3 regions of the Streptomyces sp. NPDC055506 genome follow, and region 3 is predicted to be linked to each of the others. Evidence: riboswitches for the same ligand, from Rfam matches in the RefSeq annotation. Region 3 holds a riboswitch; each other region holds the start of a gene.

Region 1 (6,049 bases), on a different contig from region 3:
GGACGTCAGCCGGGCGCTGAGCGAGGTCTTGACATGCGGCCCGCCGGGCAGGGCGAGCGTCCGCAGGGACATCAGCGGATGCCCGGCGCGCCGCTCCTCGCACGCCCGCTTCAGCACGTGCGCCGCCTGCCAGGGGTGCACCGGCAGCACCACACGCGGCCCGTCCCGCAGGTCCCGCGGCCAGGCCCCCGTCACCAGGCACTCCTCCGCCCGCACCGGCACAAGACCCAGCTCCACGACCGGCCGGTGCTCGGGCCCGTAGGCGAGCTGCTCGGCCACCGAGAAACCCGGCCGGGACCGGCAGGTGGGGTGGAACGGATGCCCGTCGACGATCCGTTGCTCCCACTCCCAGTCGTTCCCCGGCCACTCGTCGGCCGAGTGGCCCTCCTGCCCCGCTCTCGACAGGGCCAACGAGGCGACACTGTGCCCGAGTTCGGCGGCGAAGGAGGCCGAGTGCGGAACGGCGAGGTCTGTCACCAGCCGCGCCGGATCGTCGTAATCCACGCCGTCGAGCCCGACGACGGTGACGTGGTCGCCGGTCGCGTACGGATCCGGCGGCGGGCCGTGCAGCCGGCGGCCGTCGGTCAGGAACAGGGTCAGCCCGTCCCGGGCCGGCTCCCCGCGGGCCACCCAGGGCAGCGGATCATGGGCGAGACCGCGCCACAGACGGGACAGCACGGCCGCCCGGGCACCGGGCAGTTCGGCCTCGTACCGCGGCAGCAGACCAGGGCGTACGACGGCCAGTTCCTCGGCGACCTCGGCCTCGGCGGTGGGGAAACGGTGCACGGGCGGGCTCCTCGGGTACGAATAGGGCGTCACGGCGCGATGACGGCGACCGGCATACTGATCATCTCCGCCAGGAAGTCCGGAAGTCCCGGAAGGGCCGCTGGGAACGTGGAGAACACAAGGAACGCAGGGAAACGAGTGGATCGCGTGGACCTCATGCCCCCGCCCGCCGACGCGTACGCCGCCGTGCCGCTGCTGAACTGCCTGCTGCGGGAAGTGGCCCGGCCGGTGCGCCGGACCGGCGAGCACCGGATCTACCGACTGCCCGGCGGAGACCGGCTGCTGCGGGTGCGCGGGACGCGGCGGCCCGCCGAGCCCGAGGTCGAGGGGCCGGACGGCTGGCAGTGCGTCGGCCACACCGAGCTGGTCAAACTCGTCGCCGAGGAACTGCGACGGCACACCGGCCTGTCCAACCACGAACTGCCCGCCGAGATGATCGACAGCAGGGACGCCGTGGCCGCCCTGCTGGAAGCCCGCGAGCGCGCCACCCCGCCCGACGATCCCTATCTGCGCTCCGAGCAGTGCCTCCTCACCGGCCACACCCACCACCCGGCCCCCAAGGCGCGTGGCGGCGGCCCGGCCGCGGGCTGGCTGCCGTACGCGCCCGAGGCGTACGCCCGTTTCCCGCTGACCCTGCTCGGGCTGCGCGAGGACACCGTCGTCGAGGAGGGCGACACCTCGGCCCTCGACGCCCTCGGCACCGCCCCGCCCGGCTACCGGCTGCTCCCGGCCCACCCCTGGCAGCTCGACCTGGCGAGCGCGGAGCTCGCCGCCGCCTTCGCGGACGGGAGGCTGGTCCGGCTCGGCACGACCGCCTTCGACACCTGGCCCACGGCCGCGATCCGCACGCTCTACGCACCCGAGCAGGACCTGTTCCTGAAGTTCAGCCTGGACGTGCGCATCACCAACGACATCCGCCGGCTGTGGCGCCACGACCTGCTCGCCCTGCGCCGCACCGACACGGCCGTGTGCGCCGCCTTCGAGACGTTCGACGGCCCCCCGGCCTGGCTCGGCGACCGCGGGTACCGCACCGCGGACTTCGCCTTCGAGGCCCTGGCCGTCCTCGTCCGCGACGGCTTCGCCGGCCGTCTCCTGCCCGGCGCGACCCCGCTGCTCGCCGCCGGACTCGTCGAGGGCTTCGACGGCAGCCCGCTCGACCGCGCCGCCGACCCCGGGGCGTGGTGGGCGGCGTACCTGGCGCAGGTGGTGCCCCCGGCGCTGGAGACCTTCGCCCGGCACGGCGTCGTCATCGAGGCCCATCTGCAGAACACCCTGGTCGCCGTGGACGCCGACGGCATGCCCGTGCAGGCGCTGTACCGGGACGCCGAGGGCGTGAAGCTGCTTTCGGACGTCTCCCGGGAGGCCGGCTGGGAGCGGCTCGTGTACTGCCTGGTCGTCAACCACCTCACCGAGATCGCCGGCGCCCTCGCCGAACGCCGGCCCGGCTTCGCCCCCTGGCCCGCCGCCCGCCGCGAACTCGCCCGCCACGACCTGCCCGAGATCTCCGGCCTGCTCACCTCGCCCACCCTCCCCGCCAAGACGAACCTCCTGCTGCGCTGGACGGGCGCGAACGGCGCCGACGCCCGCTACCTGCCGCTGCCCAACCCGCTCAGGGAAGGAACGTGACCTGCGGGGCCCCCGTCCGCGCAGGCCGGCGAGACGGACCGAACCGGTGCTCCGGCCGCATGGAATGATGGCGGGCGACATGGCGACGGCGGAACGAGGAAGCCGGTGTGAATCCGGCGCGGTCCCGCCACTGTGACCGGCCTCGGCCGGGAGCCAGGAGACTCACGCGGTCGCCTCCTCGACGAACCACCGGGGCGGATCTCCCCGGAGAGAGGAAGGGTGCGGCATGTCCGCAACCCCGGCCGGAGGGGTTCCGTGCCGCGTCGTCGTGTGCCGGGACTGCTGCTGCGGCAGCCGCAAGGTGACCGGCGTCGACCACGCGGCCCAGACCGAGCGGCTGCGCGAGGCGGCGCCCGTGCGGGTCTCCGAGTGCCTCGACGTCTGCGACCAGGCCAACGTCATCGTCGTACAGCCGTCCGCGGCGGGCCGGGCCGCCGGGGCCCGGCCGGTGTGGTTCGGTCTGGTCAACGACCCGGCCGCGACCGAGGACATCGTCACCTGGGTCCGCGAGGGCGGCCCCGGCGTCGCCCCCCGGCCCGAGATCCTCGACCTGTACGCCTTCAGCCCGCTGAAGAGGCCGCGCCCGGGCGGCTCATGACCCGGCGGTGGCCGGCACGCACAGGACGGGGACGTTCGAGAGGTGCAGGAGTTTGTGGGGGGTCGAGCCCAGCAGGGCGCCGCGCACCGGGCTCTCGCCCCAGGTGCCCACCACGATCACCCTGCCGTCGTGGCGTGCCGCGGCGTCGATGAGCGCCTGCGCGGGCCGCTGGTCGATGAGTTCGACGGTGCTCGGCACGCCGGCTTCGTCGGCGACCCGGACGGCGTGACCGAGCACGGTGGTCCCGGCCTCGCGGACGGCCTCGTGGTGAGCGCCGTACTCCTCGCCCGTGACGCCCGGGGCCGCGGCTCCGTAGACGATCACCAGCGGTTCGCCGTACGCGGCCGCCACCTCGATCGCGACGCGCAGCGCGCTCCGGGCGCCCGGGGACTCGTCGTAGCCGAGGACCACCGACATCTCAGGACTCCTTGCCGTGCTTGCCGGGGACGAGGTCGGGGTCGACCACGCTGGGGTGTTCCGACCAGAACACGGGGGTGATCAGCCGCCACACGACCATGAGGATCACGCCCGTGACGATGATGCCGATACCGATGACCAGCGGGGGACCGAGCCCGAACCACGAGACGCCGCTGTAGGAGTTGGCGGGGTCGGACATGTCCGCCACGGACTCCACCAGCAGCCAGGCCAGCAGCCCGGCACCGACCAGCGGGCCGAGCCCGATCAGGAAGAAGTTGCGGGCACTGCGGGTCAGTTGGCGGCGGTAGTAGACCGCGCAGGCGAGACCCGTGAGCGCGTAGTAGAACGCGATCAGCAGGGACAGCGCGGTCAGCGAGTCGAAGAGGGCGTTCTCGCTGATGTGGTAGAGGACGAGATACCAGACGATGGCGATACCGGCGACCCACCAGGTGCTCACGTCGGGCGTGCGGAACCGGGGGTTGATACGGCCGAAGTGCGCGGGCAGCGCATGGCGGCGGGCCATCGACAGGCCGGTGCGCGACGCCGGGATGATCGTCGTCTGCGTCGACGCGAGCGCGGACGTCGAGACCGCCAGCAGCACGACCCAGTCCCAGCCGCCCATCACCTCTTCGGCGAGCAGCGCGAAGATGAACTCCTCCTCCGCCGCGTTCTCGGCCAGATAGGCCGTTCCCGCGTACCCCACGACCGCGAACGCGACCGCGAGGTAGGTCACCAGGAGCAGCACCGTCGACCACACGGCCGCCTTGCCGGGGGCGGTGGCGGAGTCCTCGGTCTCCTCGGTGAGGTTGACCGCCGACTCCCACCCCCAGTAGATGAACACGCCCAGCAGCAGGGCGGCGGTCAGGGACGCCCCGCCCGCTCCGAAGGGATCGAGCCAGCTGAACTCCGGTTCGATGGCGTCGAGTGTGCCGGTGCCGGCGTAGACGCGGTAGAGAGCCACCACGGCGAAGACCAGCAGACAGGCGACCTGCGCCAGGATGAGGACGTTTTGCACCTTGGCCGACACGTCGATGCCGATCACGCAGACGGCCGTCATCACCAGGACGAGGAGCACGGTCAGCACCTGGCGGACGGCGTCGTTGTCCGCCCAGCTGTCCAGACCGACCGCGAGCAGGAAGAAGGTCACGGCGACGTCCGCCAGCGACCCGACGACCAGGACACCCGTCATGGCGATGGCCCAGCCGCCGAGCCAGCCCGCCCACGGCCCCATGGCCCGGGTGACCCACGAGAAGGTCGTGCCGCAGTCCTGGTCGACCTTGTTGAGGTAGTAGAAGGCCGACGCGATCAGCAGCATCGGCACGAACGACGCGATCATCACCCCGGGGGCGTAGATGCCCACCAGCGCCACGACCGGGCCGATGACCGCCGCCACCGAGTACGCCGGTGAGGTCGCGTTGAGCCCGATGACCAGAGCGTCGAGGAACCCGATCGCATTGGGCTTCAGGCTCGCGGACGCTGGCGGGCCCGCGTCCGTGATGTCCTTGGCCATGCTCCCTCACTCCCGTTGTGCGTGGATCCATACAACAGGCAGGTGTGAGGCATTTTAGCCATTGATGACCTTTTAGGTGCCTTATGTCGCCTTTCGGCTCCGTACCAGCAGACGCAGGAAGTACGGCGTGCCGATCACCGCCGTCATCAGTCCGGCACCCAGCTGGGCGGGGGCGATGACGGTCCGGCCGAGCAGATCGGCCGTGCAGACGAGCGCGGCACCGAGCAGGACGGCGACCGGCACCACCCGCACATGCCGCCGGCCCACGAGGGCACGTGCCGCGTGCGGCGCCACGAGACCCACGAAGCCGATGGTGCCGGCCGATGCGACCGCGGTCGCGGCGAGCAGGACACCCAGAACCAGGAAACCGAGCCGGGCCCGGGGCAGTCCGAGGCCGAGCAGCCGCGGGGTGTCCTCGTCGAGGGAGACGAGATCCAGCTCGGTGCGCCGCGCGACCGCGACGGCCAGGCCCAGCACCAGCACCAGCGCGACGGGCACGACGTCCGGCATGGTCCGCCCGTATGTCGAACCGGACAGCCAGGTCAGCGCCTTCGTGGCGTTGAAGGGGTCGGTGAGCACGATGAGCAGACTGATCAGGGCCGTGGAGCCGGCGGCCATGCCGATCCCGACGAGGACCAGGCGGTTCTGCCGGTAGCCGCCCCGGGCCGCGAGCCCGAAGACGACGGCGGAGGCCAGCGCGGCACCCCCGAACGCGGCACCCGCGAGGCCCCAGGAGCCGACGGCGGGCACGGTCGTCACGAGCAGCACGGCACCCAGCGCGGCGCCGCCGGAGACACCCAGAACGCCCGGCTCCGCGAGCGGATTGCGGGTCACGGCCTGCACGAGCGTGCCGGCCAGGGCGAGCGACGCGCCCGCGCACAGCGCCGCGAGCACCCGCGGCACCCGCGTGTCCAGTACGAAGGAGACGGCCTGACCGGCCCGCCCCTGCGCCCAGTTCGCGACATCGCCGAGCAGGAGTTTGCTGTCGCCGAGCAGGACGCCGGCCACCGTGACACCCACGACCACGGCGGCCAGGACGCCCACCGTGACCAGGAACGCCGTCCGGCTGGGGGTGCGCAGCCGGTCCGGTGCGTCGGCGCCGGCCGTGTCCC
Region 2 (6,049 bases), on a different contig from region 3:
CAGCGCGATCGCCGCCGTGATCGCCAACCCCACGATCGGGTCCGCCAGTTGCCAGCCCAGGGCCGAGCCGCCGGCGCCCAGCAGCACCGCCAGTGAGGTGAAGCCGTCGGTACGGGCGTGCAGCCCGTCGGCGACCAGCGCGGCCGAGCCGATCGCGCGGCCGACCCGGATGCGGTAGCGGGCCACCCACTCGTTGCCCGCGAACCCGGCGAGGGCCGCCACGGCGACCGCCGGAACGTGCTGGACGGGACGCGGGTCGAGAAGGCGGTCGATCGCGGTCCACCCCGCGAAGGCCGCGGACGCGGCGATCGTCAGCACGATCACCAGCCCCGCCAGGTCCTCGGCCCGCCCGTAGCCATAGGTGAAGCGGCGTGTGGCCGCGCGCCGGCCCAGCACGAAGGCGATCCCGAGCGGTACGGCGGTCAGCGCGTCCGCGGTGTTGTGCACGGTGTCCCCGAGCAGCGCCACCGAGCCGGAGACGGCCACCACGAGCGCCTGGGCCAGGGCCGTCACACCGAGCACCGCGAGCGAGACCCAGAGCGCCCGCATCCCCCGGGCCGAGGACTCCAGGGCGGAGTCGACCTTGTCGGCCGTCTCGTGGGAGTGGGGGGTGAGGAGGTGGGACAGCCGGTGGCGCAGGCCGTGCCGGTGGTGGTGAGGGCGGGAGTGCTCGTGCCGGTCGCTCACGTGGGTCCCCTTCCGGTGCGCGGGAGTGGACGCGCACACGCCCACAGGGCCATTATGTGCGTATGAGCGCACGCATGCACCTGTCACCTGCGCACGATGCGCATCCGCGCAGCCCCGGCGAGGAACAGTTCGCGCTCGCCGCCGAACTCCTCGCCCTCCTGGGGGACCGGACCCGGCTCGCCCTGCTGCACGCGCTGACCAGCGGAGAGGCCGACGTCACGACCCTCACGGAGGCCTGCGGGGCGGCCCGGCCCGCCGTCAGCCAGCACCTGGCGCGGTTGCGTCTCGCGGGCCTGGTGGACACCCGCAAAGAAGGCCGCCGCGTGATCTACTCACTCCGCGACGGCCATCTGCGCCGGCTCGTGGACGAGGCACTGAACGTGGCCGACCACCGTCTCAGCGACCGCCCCCCGCACGACTGAATCAGTACCGCTCGGCCGTCCCCAGATACCGCTCGGCGAAGGCGGCGGCCGCCACGGGCGACGAGAACAGGCGGCGCAGCCGTGCGATCGCGGTGCCCGCGCGGAACGGGTCGCCCGACGCCGCCCCGTGGAACACCTCGGCCAGCCACTGCGAGAACTCCTGGTAGTCCCACACGCGCCGCAGGCATGCCTCCGCATAGCCGGCCAGACCGCTGTCGTCCTCCGTGGTCAGGCGGGCCACCAGGGCGTCGCCGAGCAGGAAGGCGTCGTGCAGGGCGAGGTTCATGCCCTTGGCGGCGATGGGGGCGACCAGATGGGCCGCGTCGCCGGCGAGGTGGAGCCGGCCGTGCACCATCGGCTCGACCACGTAGTCGTGCATGTCCAGCACGCGCTTCTCGATCAGCCGTCCCTCCGTCAGCGGCGGCACACCGGCCGCCCCGAGCCGCTGCTGGAGCTCCGCCCAGACACGCTCGTGAGGCCAGTTCTCCGGGTCGTCGCCCGGCGGGCACTGGAGGTAGTAGCGGGTCACCTCAGGGCTGCGGGGCATCTGGCCCGCGAAGCCGTTCTCGTGACAGCCGAACAGCACGCAGTCGGCGGACGGCGGGGCCTCGGCGAGCAGCGCCAGCCAGCCGACGCCGTAGTCGTGCCGCGCGACCCGGACCCGCTCCGGCGCCAGCGCGGCCCGCGTCACTCCGCGCGCCCCGTCGCAGCCGGCCACGAAGTCGCAGTGCGCGACCCGCCGTTCACCCGTCTCCGGGCAGGTGTACGACACGGACGGCCGGTCGGTGTCGATGTCGTGCACCGCTACATCCCGGACCCCGAAGCGGATCTCCCCGCCGCGCACGTCGGCGTACTCGCGCACCAGGTCCGTCACCAGCAAAGGCTGCGGGTAGACGAAATGGTGACTGCCCGTCATCTCGCCGTAGCGGAACCGGTACCGCTCCCCGTCGAAGCGGAACTCGCACGCGGTGTGCAGCTCCGCGCGGTCCAGCAGGTTCCGGGCGAGGCCCCGCTTCTCCAGGCCCCGCACGGCCCACTCCTCGATGACCCCGGCCCGGGGCCGCTGTTCGATGAACTCCCGGGTCTCGGTCTCCAGCACCAGACAGTTCACGCCGGCGGCCCGCAGGATGTTGCCGACGGTCAGCCCGGCGGGACCGGCGCCCACGACGACGACGGGGAAGCGCTGCGGGGCATCGGAGTTCGAAGGGGAGGAGGCGTGGGTCATGCGCTCGATTATGAAGGCCCGAGCCGCGGGATCTCGATCGCCGGGCAGCGGTCCATCACCATCTCCAGGCCCGCGGCCCGGGCGCGGTCGTACGCCGCCGCGTCGACGACGCCGAGCTGGAACCACACCGCCCCGGCGCCCTTCGCGACCGCCTCGTCCGCGACCGCTCCGGCGAGGTCGCTGTTCACGAACACGTCCACGACGTCCACGTCGAAGGGGATGTCCGCCAGACTCGCGTACCCCTGCTCGCCGTGCACGGTCTCCGCCTTGGGGTGCACGGGCACGACGCGCTTGCCGTACCGCTGGAGCACCGCGGCGACGCCGTACGCCGCGCGCTGCCGGTTCGACGACAGGCCCACCACGGCCCAGGTGTCGCCGAGCTCGGTGAGGATCCTGCGGACCGTTGCGTCGTCGCCGTACACCGGCGGCCTCCTCGGGAGTCGCGGAAAAGCTGCTGTCCGGGCAACGACGCGGGGCGCGCGGTGATTCCCCGATGCCACCGTGATAGCTTGCCGAGGCCAGTCGAACCCATGTACGTGGGTCAGGGAATCCGGTGCGAATCCGGAACTGACGCGCAGCGGTGAGGGGGACGGGCGGGGCCGCGGCCACTGTACGGCTGGACGTCGTACGGGAAGGCGCCCCGCACCGGGTGAACCCGAGTCCGAAGACCTGCTGGCGGCCCCCGCGGCCGGCCGGCGGTGGGGGAGCACCGTACGACCGGGCTCCGCGATCGGGCCCTCGACGACTGAGGACTGGTTTCCTTGCCCCTCGCCCGACCCGCCCGTGCCGCCGTCCTGCTCGCGACCGGCTCCCTGCTCATCAGCGGCTGCGGAGGCTCGAAGACCCCCACGGCCGAGGCCGCCGCCACCCTCGACAACTGCGGCCGTAAGGTCCGGGTCGACAAGGCGCCCCGGCACGCCGTCTCCCTCAACCAGGGCACCACCGAGATCCTGCTCTCCCTCGGTCTCGCCGACCGGATAGCCGGCACGGCCACCTGGACCGACCCCGTGATGAAGGGGCTGGAGAAGGCCAACGCGAAGGTGCCGCGCATCGCCGAGAACAACCCCTCCTTCGAACGGGTCCTGGACTCCGAGCCCGATTTCGTCGCCGCGTCCTTCGTCTCCACCCTCGGCAAGGGCGGCGTCGCCACCCGCGACCAGTTCGAGAAGCTCGGCGTGCCCACGTACGTCTCCCCGTCCGACTGTGCAGGCAAGGACAACTCGGGCGGCGGCGACGGCAAGCGGGACAAGGCGCTGGGCATCGACGCCGTCTACGGCGAGGTGCGGGACCTCGCGACCGTGTTCGGAGTGAAGGACCGCGGCGACACACTCGTGGCCTCCCTCCAGCAGCGGATGAAGAAGGCCACGCGGGGCGTCGACGCCTCCGGTGTCTCCCTGCTGTACTGGTTCGCCAACTCCGAGTCGCCCTACCTGGCCGGCTGCTGCGGAGCGCCCGGCATCATGACCCGCGCCCTCGGCGCGAAGAACGTCTTCGACGACACCCACGAGGAGTGGCCACAGGTCAACTGGGAGACCGTCGCCGACCGCAACCCCGACGTCCTCGTCATCGGCGACCTGACCCGCGACTCGGAGACCGCCGAGTCGGCGAAGCGCAAGATCGCCTTCCTGGAGTCCAACCCGGTCACCAAGAACATGGACGCCGTCAAGCACAAGCGGTACGTGCTGCTCAGCGGACAGGCCATGAACCCGACCATCCGCACGGTCGAGGGCGTGGAGAAGGTCGCGGCCGGACTGCGTGAGTTCGGGCTCGTGAAGTGACCGTGCGCGGACCGGCGCTCGCCGCCGGGGGCGCCTTGCTGCTGGTGGCCTCCGTGGCCCTGGCGATCACCATCGGACCGGCCGACATCAGGGTCGGGGACGTGTGGTCCGTCGTCGCGTCCCACCTCGGGATCGGCAGCTCCGGTCTGACGCCGATCCGGGACGGGATCGTCTGGCAGCTGCGGCTGCCGCGCACCCTGCTCGCGGCCGTGTGCGGGGCGGGACTCGCCGTGTGCGGGGCCGTGATGCAGTCCCTGCTGCGCAACCCGCTCGCCGACCCGTTCGTGCTCGGGGTGTCCTCGGGCGCCTCCACCGGCGCGGTCGTCATCGTCGTGCTGGGCGTGGGCGGCGGTGCCGTCTCGGTGTCCGCCGGCGCGTTCCTCGGCGCCCTGGTCTCCTTCGCGCTGGTCCTGCTGCTCAGCCACACCCTCGGCGACACCACCGACCGGGTCGTCCTCGCGGGCGTCGCCGCCATGCAGCTGTTCTCCGCGCTGACCTCCTTCGTCGTGCTGACCGCCGCCGACGCCGAGACCACCCGGGGCGTGCTGTTCTGGCTCCTGGGCTCGCTCGGCGGGGCCGGCTGGACCGACGTGTGGCTGTGCTTCGCGGTCCTGGCCGTGGCGCTGGTGGTGTGTCTGTCGTACGCCCGCACGCTCGACGCCTTCGCGTTCGGGCAGGACGCGGCGGCCGCGCTCGGGGTGTCCGTGGCCCGCACCCGCCTGGTGCTGCTGTGCGTCACGGCCCTGCTCACGGCCGCCCTGGTCAGCTCGGCCGGGGCGATCGGCTTCGTCGGGCTGGTCCTGCCGCACGCCGCCCGGGCCCTGGCCGGACCGGGGCACGCCCGGCTGCTGCCGGTCACCGCCCTCGCCGGCGCGGTGTTCCTGGTCTGGGTCGACACCCTGGCCCGTACGGTCCTGGATCCGCAGGAGGTGCCGGTGGGAGTCGTGACCTCGCTGATCGGGGTGCCGGCGTTCGTTGCGGTGCTCTACCGGACGCGGAGGGTGCGGTGACCGAGACACAGACCGGTGAGACGGAAGCGCCGGTGCGAACCGGGCTCCGGGCCGACCGGGTCAGCCGTCGCACCGACGGGCGCCTCATCCTCGACGGCGTCGCCCTCGCCCCCGAACCCGGCTCCACCGTCGGCGTCCTCGGCCCGAACGGCTCCGGCAAGTCCACACTGCTGCGGCTGCTGGCCGGGCTGCTCACGCCGACCGCCGGAGTCGTCACCCTCGACGGCACGCCGCTGGGCGACCTGCCCCGCCGTACCGTCGCCCGCCGCCTCGCCATGGTCGAGCAACAGGCGGACACGCAGGTCGAGTTGACCGTGCTGGACGTCGTACGGCTGGGTCGCGTGCCGCACCGCCGGGCCTGGACACCCGCCTCGGCGGACGACGAGCGGGCGATACACGCGGCCCTGGAGCGCACCGGCCTCGCCACCCGTGCCGGCCAGCCCTGGCACACCCTCTCCGGCGGCGAACGCCAGCGCGTCCAGATCGCCCGTGCGCTCGCGCAGGAACCCAGGGAGCTCCTCCTCGACGAGCCGACCAACCACCTCGACATCCACCACCAGCTGGACCTGCTCGCCCTGGTCACCGCTCTGCCGGTCACCACCGTCGTCGCGCTGCACGACCTCAACCTCGCGGCGATGTACTGCGACCGGGTCGTGGTCCTGCGCGGGGGAACGGTCGTGGCGGGCGGTGCTCCGGGGGAGGTCCTCACGGCAGAGCTCATCGCGGAGGTCTACGGGGTGCGGGCCGCCGTCAGCCGCGAGGGGCCCGAACAGCGGCCTCATGTGCGCTTCCTGGGCACGCTGGCCTGAGGGCCGCCGGCCCTGGTGCCGGGCACGCCATTGGTGGGGTGCTTCCCGCCACGGTGGCCTGAAAACACCGAACATGCCTGCGTGTGCCCGCCCACCCGCCTACGCTCGCCTCGTGCTG
Region 3 (6,049 bases):
AGGAGGGTGGATTTTCCGGCGCCGTTGCGGCCCATGAGGGCGATGGTTTCGCCGGGGGTGATGGTGAGGTCGATGTGGCGTAGGGCTTGGATGCGGGAGCGGGTTACTGAGAGGGCTTGGACTTCGCCCAGAGGGGTGGGGGGTGTGGAGTGTTGGCGGGTGCGGGTTGGTTGTGGCTTGTCGCGCAGTTCCCCGCGCCCCTTGAGGACGATGCCCTCTTGTGCCTCAAATTGCTGCCGTAGATCTGCTGCCCGGCGGCGCGCGTCTCGGACCGTCAGTGGCAAGGGAGTCCAGCCCGCCAGGCGGCCCAGGGCCACCACCGGTGGATACACCGGGGACACCGCCATCACCTCGGCCGGGGGGCCGACGATCGGGGGCGCGCCCGGGGCCGGTAGGAGGGCGACCTGGTCGGCGTACTGGATGACGCGTTCCAGGCGGTGTTCGGCCATGAAGACCGTCGTGCCGAGGTCGTGGACGAGGCGCTGGAGGACCGCCAGGACCTCCTCGGCGGCCGCGGGGTCGAGCGCGGAGGTCGGCTCGTCCAGGACGAGGACGCTCGGGTGCGGGGTGAGGACCGAGCCGATCGCCACGCGCTGCTGCTGGCCGCCGGAGAGCGTGGCGATCGGGCGGTTGCGCAGATCGGCCAGGCCGAGGAGGTCGAGCGTCTCCTCCACGCGGCGGCGCATCACGTCCGGGGCGAGGCCCAGCGACTCCATGCCGTAGGCGAGTTCGTCCTCGACGGTGTCGGTGACGAAGTGGGCGAGCGGGTCCTGGCCCACCGTGCCGACGACGTCGGCGAGTTCGCGCGGCTTGTGCGTGCGGGTGTCGCGTCCGGCCACCGTGACCCGGCCGCGCAGGGTGCCGCCGGTGAAGTGCGGCACGAGCCCGCTGACCGCGCCCAGGACGGTGGACTTGCCGACACCGGACGGGCCCGCCAGCAGGACGAGTTCGCCCTCCGGGACCTCGAAGTCGATGCCCTGGACGGTGGGTTCGGAGGCACCGTCGTAGGTGACGGATACATCCTCGAAGCGGATCACGACGGTTCCTTGGGCTCGGGGGCGACGAACGCGGGCAGCAGGCCGAGGAGGATCGCGGCCGCGGGCCAGAGGGGGAGTGTGGGGGCCACGAGCGGCACCACGCCGGGGTGCAGGGCCGCGGGGTCACGGACCGAGGCGAGCACGAGGAGCGCGGCGACCGCCACGCCGGAGGCGACGACCAGCAGCGCGCGCACGTCCCAGCGGTCCGGGCGGTACCGGGTGCGCGGCGACCTCCGGCCGCCGAGCCGGAGACCCGCGAGAGCGGCGGCGAGGCCGACGAGGAGGACCGGGAAGCCGTAGGCGGCGCCTTCGGCGGTGAGCAGCCCGTACGTTCCGGCGCACACGCCGAGCAGGCCGCCGAGGGTGAGGGCGGCGGTGGTACGGCGGACCGCGGCCGGGACCCGGGCGGTACGGCCGTAGCCGCGGGCGTCCATCGCGGCGGCCAGGGACACCGAGCGCTCCAACGCGCCCTCCAGGACCGGGAGACCCACCTGCAGCAGGCCCCGGAGACCCTTGTCCGGGCGGCCCCGCAGCCGGCGGGCGGCGCGCAGGCGCTGGACGTCGGCGATGAGGTTCGGCGCGAAGGTGAGGGCGACGACGACGGCGACGCCCATCTCGTACAGGGCGCCCGGGAGGGACTTGAGCAGGCGTGAGGGATTCGCGAGGGCGTTCGCGGCGCCGACACAAACGAGCAGGGCGGCCAGTCTCAGACCGTCGTACAACGCGAAGGCGAGGGCCTCGGCCGTGACGTCGCCGCCGAGGCGGATGCCCTGGGCCCAGTCGGGGAGGGGCACCTCGGGGAGGGTGACGAGAGTGTGCGTGCCGGGGATGGGGGAGCCGAGGACGATCGCGAAGAGAAGGCGGATGACCAGGACGGCGAGGGCGAGTTTGACGAAGGCGCCGTAGGAACGGGACCAGGGGGTCGCGGGGCGGCAGGTCGCCACGACGTAGGCGGAGACCGTGATGAGGAGGGTGAGGAGGAGGGGGTTGGTGGTGCGGGTGGCCGCGGTGCCGAGGGAGAGGGCCCAGAGCCACCAGGCGCCGGGGTGCAGAGGGGCTCGGGGCCGGCGCGGGGGGTGGGAGGGCGCGTGGCTGAGCCGGTCCGCGCTGCTAATCCTGGTCACGCCGCCGTACCTGCCAGATCGCCGCCGCCCCCAGTGCCGTCACCACGGCGATGCCCGCCAGCAGGCCCAGGGACGGGCCGTTGTCGTCGGACGTGTCCGTCTTCGCCGCCGGTGACGACTTCCGGGAACCGGACACCTGCTCTCCGCAGCCCTTCTCCGGGTAGCCCGCGATCGCGCACAACAGGGCGTTCGTGTCGTAGCGGAGGGGCTTGGCGACCGTCGCGAGGGCCTCTGCCGTGGTCGCGTCGGGGGCGACCCGGGCACAGGCCGTCCGGGCGGGGGGCGGGGTCTCGCCCTGGGGGGCGTCCGACTTCGTGCCGGGGTCGATGACGAGCGCTACCCGCTTCTTGCCGTCCTGCGCGGGCGTCTTCGAGCAGATGGTCCCGAAGTCGGTCGTGCCGCGCGGCCGGGCGGCCTCGGAGGAGTCCTCGCTCACCGCGAAGCGGAAGCCCTGGACGTCGCCGTCCGAGGGGCGGGCCATGGACGGGCCCTGGGTGGCGTAGACCCAGCGGTCGCCTTCGCGGTCCCAGAACGACCAGTACCGGTAGCCGGCGGCCTGGGCCTGGCCCGCGCCCGCGCACAGCAGGAGCGAGGCCAGGAGGAGGAGAACGGCCCGGCGAATCACGACTGCTGCCTCTTGCGGCCGGTGAAGAGGAAGCCGATGCCGATACCGGCGACGAGGCAGACCCCGACGTACCACCAGACGCCGAAGAAGTCCGACTTCGAGTCGCTCTTGTCCTGCGCCGACGCGGTCTTCTCGGACGTCTGCGGGGCCGGGCCCGTCGCGTTGAGCTGCTTCACCAGGTCCGTGCCGCCGAAGTCGCGCGGGTTCGCGCCCGTCGCGTGCGCGGCGAAGATCAGCTGGGCGTAGGCGGCGGGACCGCCCTGCTCGGCCCAGGTGGCGGAGTTCTTCTCCAGCCACCGAACGGACTTCTGGGCCTGCTCCGTCTCACCCCGCGCGGCGAGTGCCACGACCGCGTCGGCGGTGTTGCCGTGGTCGGGCTGGGGGTCCGCGCCGGCGAGGGCGGAGGTGAGGTGGTCGTCGTCCTTGGCGAGGGTCTTCGTGAGGTAGGCGGCACCGTTGGCGGCGGCTTGGTCCGGCGTACCGGGCTCCGCACAGGTGGCGTCGGACTTCTTACCCGCCTCCACCACCATGCCCTTGCCCAGTGCGCCCAGCACACCCGCCGCTGTGGCGTCCGCGTTGGCGGCCGGCTTGCCCTTCTTGTCCGGCTGGAAGGCGAAGGCGCCCGCGTCGTCGCCGTCGTCGCAACCGAGGGCGAGTGCGAGCAGGGCGTCGTAGGGCGACTTCCCGCCCTTCTCGACCTGGTCCGGCTTCTCGCCGACGGCGGTCAGCGCGCCTATGACGACGGACGTGGAGTTGGTGTCGCTGGCGCCGCCGGGCGCGTAGCCCCAGCCGCCGTCCTCGTTCTGGACGGACTTCAGCCAGCCGACGGCCTTGCCGGTGACGGCGTCCTGTCCGCCGAGCGCGGCGAGGGCCTGGACGGCGGCGGCCGTGGCGTTGGTGTCGAGCATGGTCTTGGCATCGCACGCGGCGGCGGGATCGGGACGGTACGCGGCGAACCCGCCGTCCGCGCACTGCTGACGCTCCAGCCACGTGACGGACTTGGCGGCCGGCTTCACACCCACCGTGTCCTGGGCCAGCAGGGCGAGCGACTGGCGCCAGACGCCGTCGAACTTCGGGTCCTTGTCCCCGTACAGGGCGGAGGGGAACGCCTGGGACGGAGTCGGCGACGGTGCGGCGGCGGCCGGCGTGGCGGCGCCGATCACGGTGGCGGCGGCCAGGACCGCGGCGCTGCGGCGGACGTTCATGATCGGCGGGTGCCTCTCCCTGTGAGGGAGCCGGACAGCACGGGACACCCCGGCGGCTCGGCTCCGTATACCTCGACGGTGCCGTGCACCGACGGGCGCCGGGCACGTGAGCCGGTCACGAACCGTACGGGGCGATCCGGCTCACCGCCTGCCTCGGCGGGCGGTTCACGGTTGCGGGTCAGCGCCGGAATTGCACCGGCTTCCCCCTGTACGGGTGTGATGACGACCCGCTCACTGTACCCGCACGTCCAAAACGGGCCGAGGGGCACCGTACGGGCGGGTAGCTTCGGCCCATGCCGACGACACCACCAGGCCGACTGCTCGGCTCGGGCCGCCGCGCCGACGTGTACGAGATCGACGAGGGGTGGGTGCTGCGCCGCGAACGGGAGGGCGGGGGAGACGCGGCTGCGGAGGGCGCGGTGATGGAGCATGTGCGCGCCCACGGCTTTCCGGTTCCCCGGGTGCGCCCGACCGGCTCCCGCGCCGACCTGGTGATGGAGCGGCTCTCCGGCCCGACCATGCTCCAGGCCTGCCTGGCGGGCACGCTGGGGGTGGCGGAGGCCGGTTCGATCCTGGGCGGGCTCCTGCGCGACCTGCACACCGTCCCCGCCCTGCACTCCACCGATCCGGCGGCCCGCGTCCTCCACCTGGACCTCCACCCGGAGAACGTGATGCTCACGCCCGAAGGGCCGCGCGTCATCGACTGGTCCAACACGGAGGAGGGCGACCCGGGGCTGGACTGGGCGGCCTCGGCGGTGATCCTCGCTCAGGCCGCGGTCTCCGACGACCCCCTGTCCCCGGCCGCTCGCACCATGCTGGCCGCCCTTCTCGCGGACCCGTCCCCGCTCACACGGCCCGCCCTGACGGAGGCCCTGCGCCGCCGCGCCTCCAATCCGACGATGAGCCCGGCGGAGGTCGAACTGCTGGACACGGCTGAGGAGTTGATCCTGTCCCTGAGGTAAACCGGTTAACGTGAAGCTCCACGACCACACGCAGGAGCGTCCATGACTGAGCAGGTGGAGAACTCCGAGCAGGAGCCGCTCTCCAAGATCGACACCTCGGTTCCGCACTCGGCGCGGATCTGGAACTACTGGCTGGGCGGGAAGGACAACTACGAAGTCGACCGTGTGGCCGGTGACGCGTTCCGGGAGATCTTCCCCGGGATCGAGACCGGGGCGCGCGCCGCCCGTTACTTCCTCGCCCGCGCCGTTCGCCATCTCGCCGCCGAAGAGGGCATCCGCCAGTTCCTGGACATCGGCACCGGGCTGCCCAACGTGGACAACACCCACCAGATCGCCCAGCGGGTGGCCCCGGAGAGCCGGATCGTCTACGTCGACAACGACCCCCTGGTGCTGGCTCACGCCCGCGCGCTGCTCACCAGCACACCGGAGGGCGTCACCAACTACGTCGACGCCGACCTGCGCAAGCCGAGCACGATCGTCCGGGAAGCCGGTAAGACGCTGGACTTCGACCAGCCCGTCGCGCTCATGCTGATGGGCATCCTCGGCCACATCGAGGACCACGACGAGGCACGCGAGATCGTGCGGCAGCTGGTGGACGCGCTGCCTTCCGGCAGCTATCTGGTGCAGTACGACTCCACCGACACCAGCGAGGACTACCTCCGGGCCATCAATCAGTACAACGACGGCGGCTCGATCCCGTACATCCTGCGCAGCCCCGAGCAGATCGCCCGCTACTTCGACGGCCTGGAGCTGCTGGAGCCGGGCGTCACGTCCTGCTCGCGCTGGCGTCCCGACGCCGAGGCCCTGGGCCTGCCGGCGGAGGTGCACCAGTACGGCGGTGTCGCCCTCAAGCGCTGAACCCCGGGGAGCCCGGCTCAGGTCTCCTGAAGTATGCGGTGCAGGATGGTCGGAGTCTCGTCCGGTGACTCGGCTTCGACCACCAGCCGGTTCATGGCGTCCCAGTAGCGTTCGATGTCGGCCGCCTTGTCGGGATAGAGCGCGGTGGTGAGCTGCTCGAGGTAGACCACGTCGGGCAACTGGCCGCCGGGCAGCCGCAGAATGGTGACCGGACCGCCCTCCGCGGCGTGCCCGCCGG

The links. A riboswitch is a leader RNA that binds a small molecule or an ion and turns the genes downstream of it on or off. The one in region 3 is predicted to bind cobalamin.
Region 1: linked by a shared signal. The riboswitch ahead of ACWIF2_RS14330 ((2Fe-2S) ferredoxin domain-containing protein) and the one ahead of ACWIF2_RS04305 (prenyltransferase/squalene oxidase repeat-containing protein) in region 3 are both predicted to bind cobalamin.
Region 2: linked by a shared signal. The riboswitch ahead of ACWIF2_RS03565 (ABC transporter substrate-binding protein) and the one ahead of ACWIF2_RS04305 (prenyltransferase/squalene oxidase repeat-containing protein) in region 3 are both predicted to bind cobalamin.

What each region holds. Positions count from the first base shown of each region.
Region 1 covers NZ_JBSHKH010000030.1:26,830-32,878, forward strand. The annotation lists gene ACWIF2_RS14320 (IucA/IucC family protein) at 1-786, opposite strand, end outside; gene ACWIF2_RS14325 (IucA/IucC family protein) at 943-2,412, shown strand; cobalamin riboswitch at 2,470-2,592, shown strand; gene ACWIF2_RS14330 ((2Fe-2S) ferredoxin domain-containing protein) at 2,639-3,010, shown strand; gene ACWIF2_RS14335 (universal stress protein) at 3,005-3,427, opposite strand; gene ACWIF2_RS14340 (APC family permease) at 3,429-4,937, opposite strand; gene ACWIF2_RS14345 (iron ABC transporter permease) at 5,019-6,049, opposite strand, start outside.
Region 2 covers NZ_JBSHKH010000005.1:72,681-78,729, forward strand. The annotation lists gene ACWIF2_RS03545 (cation diffusion facilitator family transporter) at 1-687, opposite strand, end outside; gene ACWIF2_RS03550 (ArsR/SmtB family transcription factor) at 750-1,109, shown strand; gene ACWIF2_RS03555 (4-hydroxybenzoate 3-monooxygenase) at 1,111-2,334, opposite strand; gene ACWIF2_RS03560 (CoA-binding protein) at 2,343-2,756, opposite strand; cobalamin riboswitch at 2,837-3,025, shown strand; gene ACWIF2_RS03565 (ABC transporter substrate-binding protein) at 3,096-4,112, shown strand; gene ACWIF2_RS03570 (FecCD family ABC transporter permease) at 4,109-5,122, shown strand; gene ACWIF2_RS03575 (ABC transporter ATP-binding protein) at 5,119-5,931, shown strand; gene ACWIF2_RS03580 (hypothetical protein) at 6,044-6,049, shown strand, end outside.
Region 3 covers NZ_JBSHKH010000006.1:84,339-90,387, reverse strand. The annotation lists gene ACWIF2_RS04320 (ABC transporter ATP-binding protein) at 1-1,037, opposite strand, end outside; gene ACWIF2_RS04315 (energy-coupling factor transporter transmembrane component T) at 1,034-2,152, opposite strand; gene ACWIF2_RS04310 (SCO2322 family protein) at 2,148-2,786, opposite strand; gene ACWIF2_RS04305 (prenyltransferase/squalene oxidase repeat-containing protein) at 2,783-3,991, opposite strand; cobalamin riboswitch at 4,101-4,242, opposite strand; gene ACWIF2_RS04300 (phosphotransferase) at 4,285-4,953, shown strand; gene ACWIF2_RS04295 (SAM-dependent methyltransferase) at 4,996-5,811, shown strand; gene ACWIF2_RS04290 (helix-turn-helix domain-containing protein) at 5,829-6,049, opposite strand, start outside.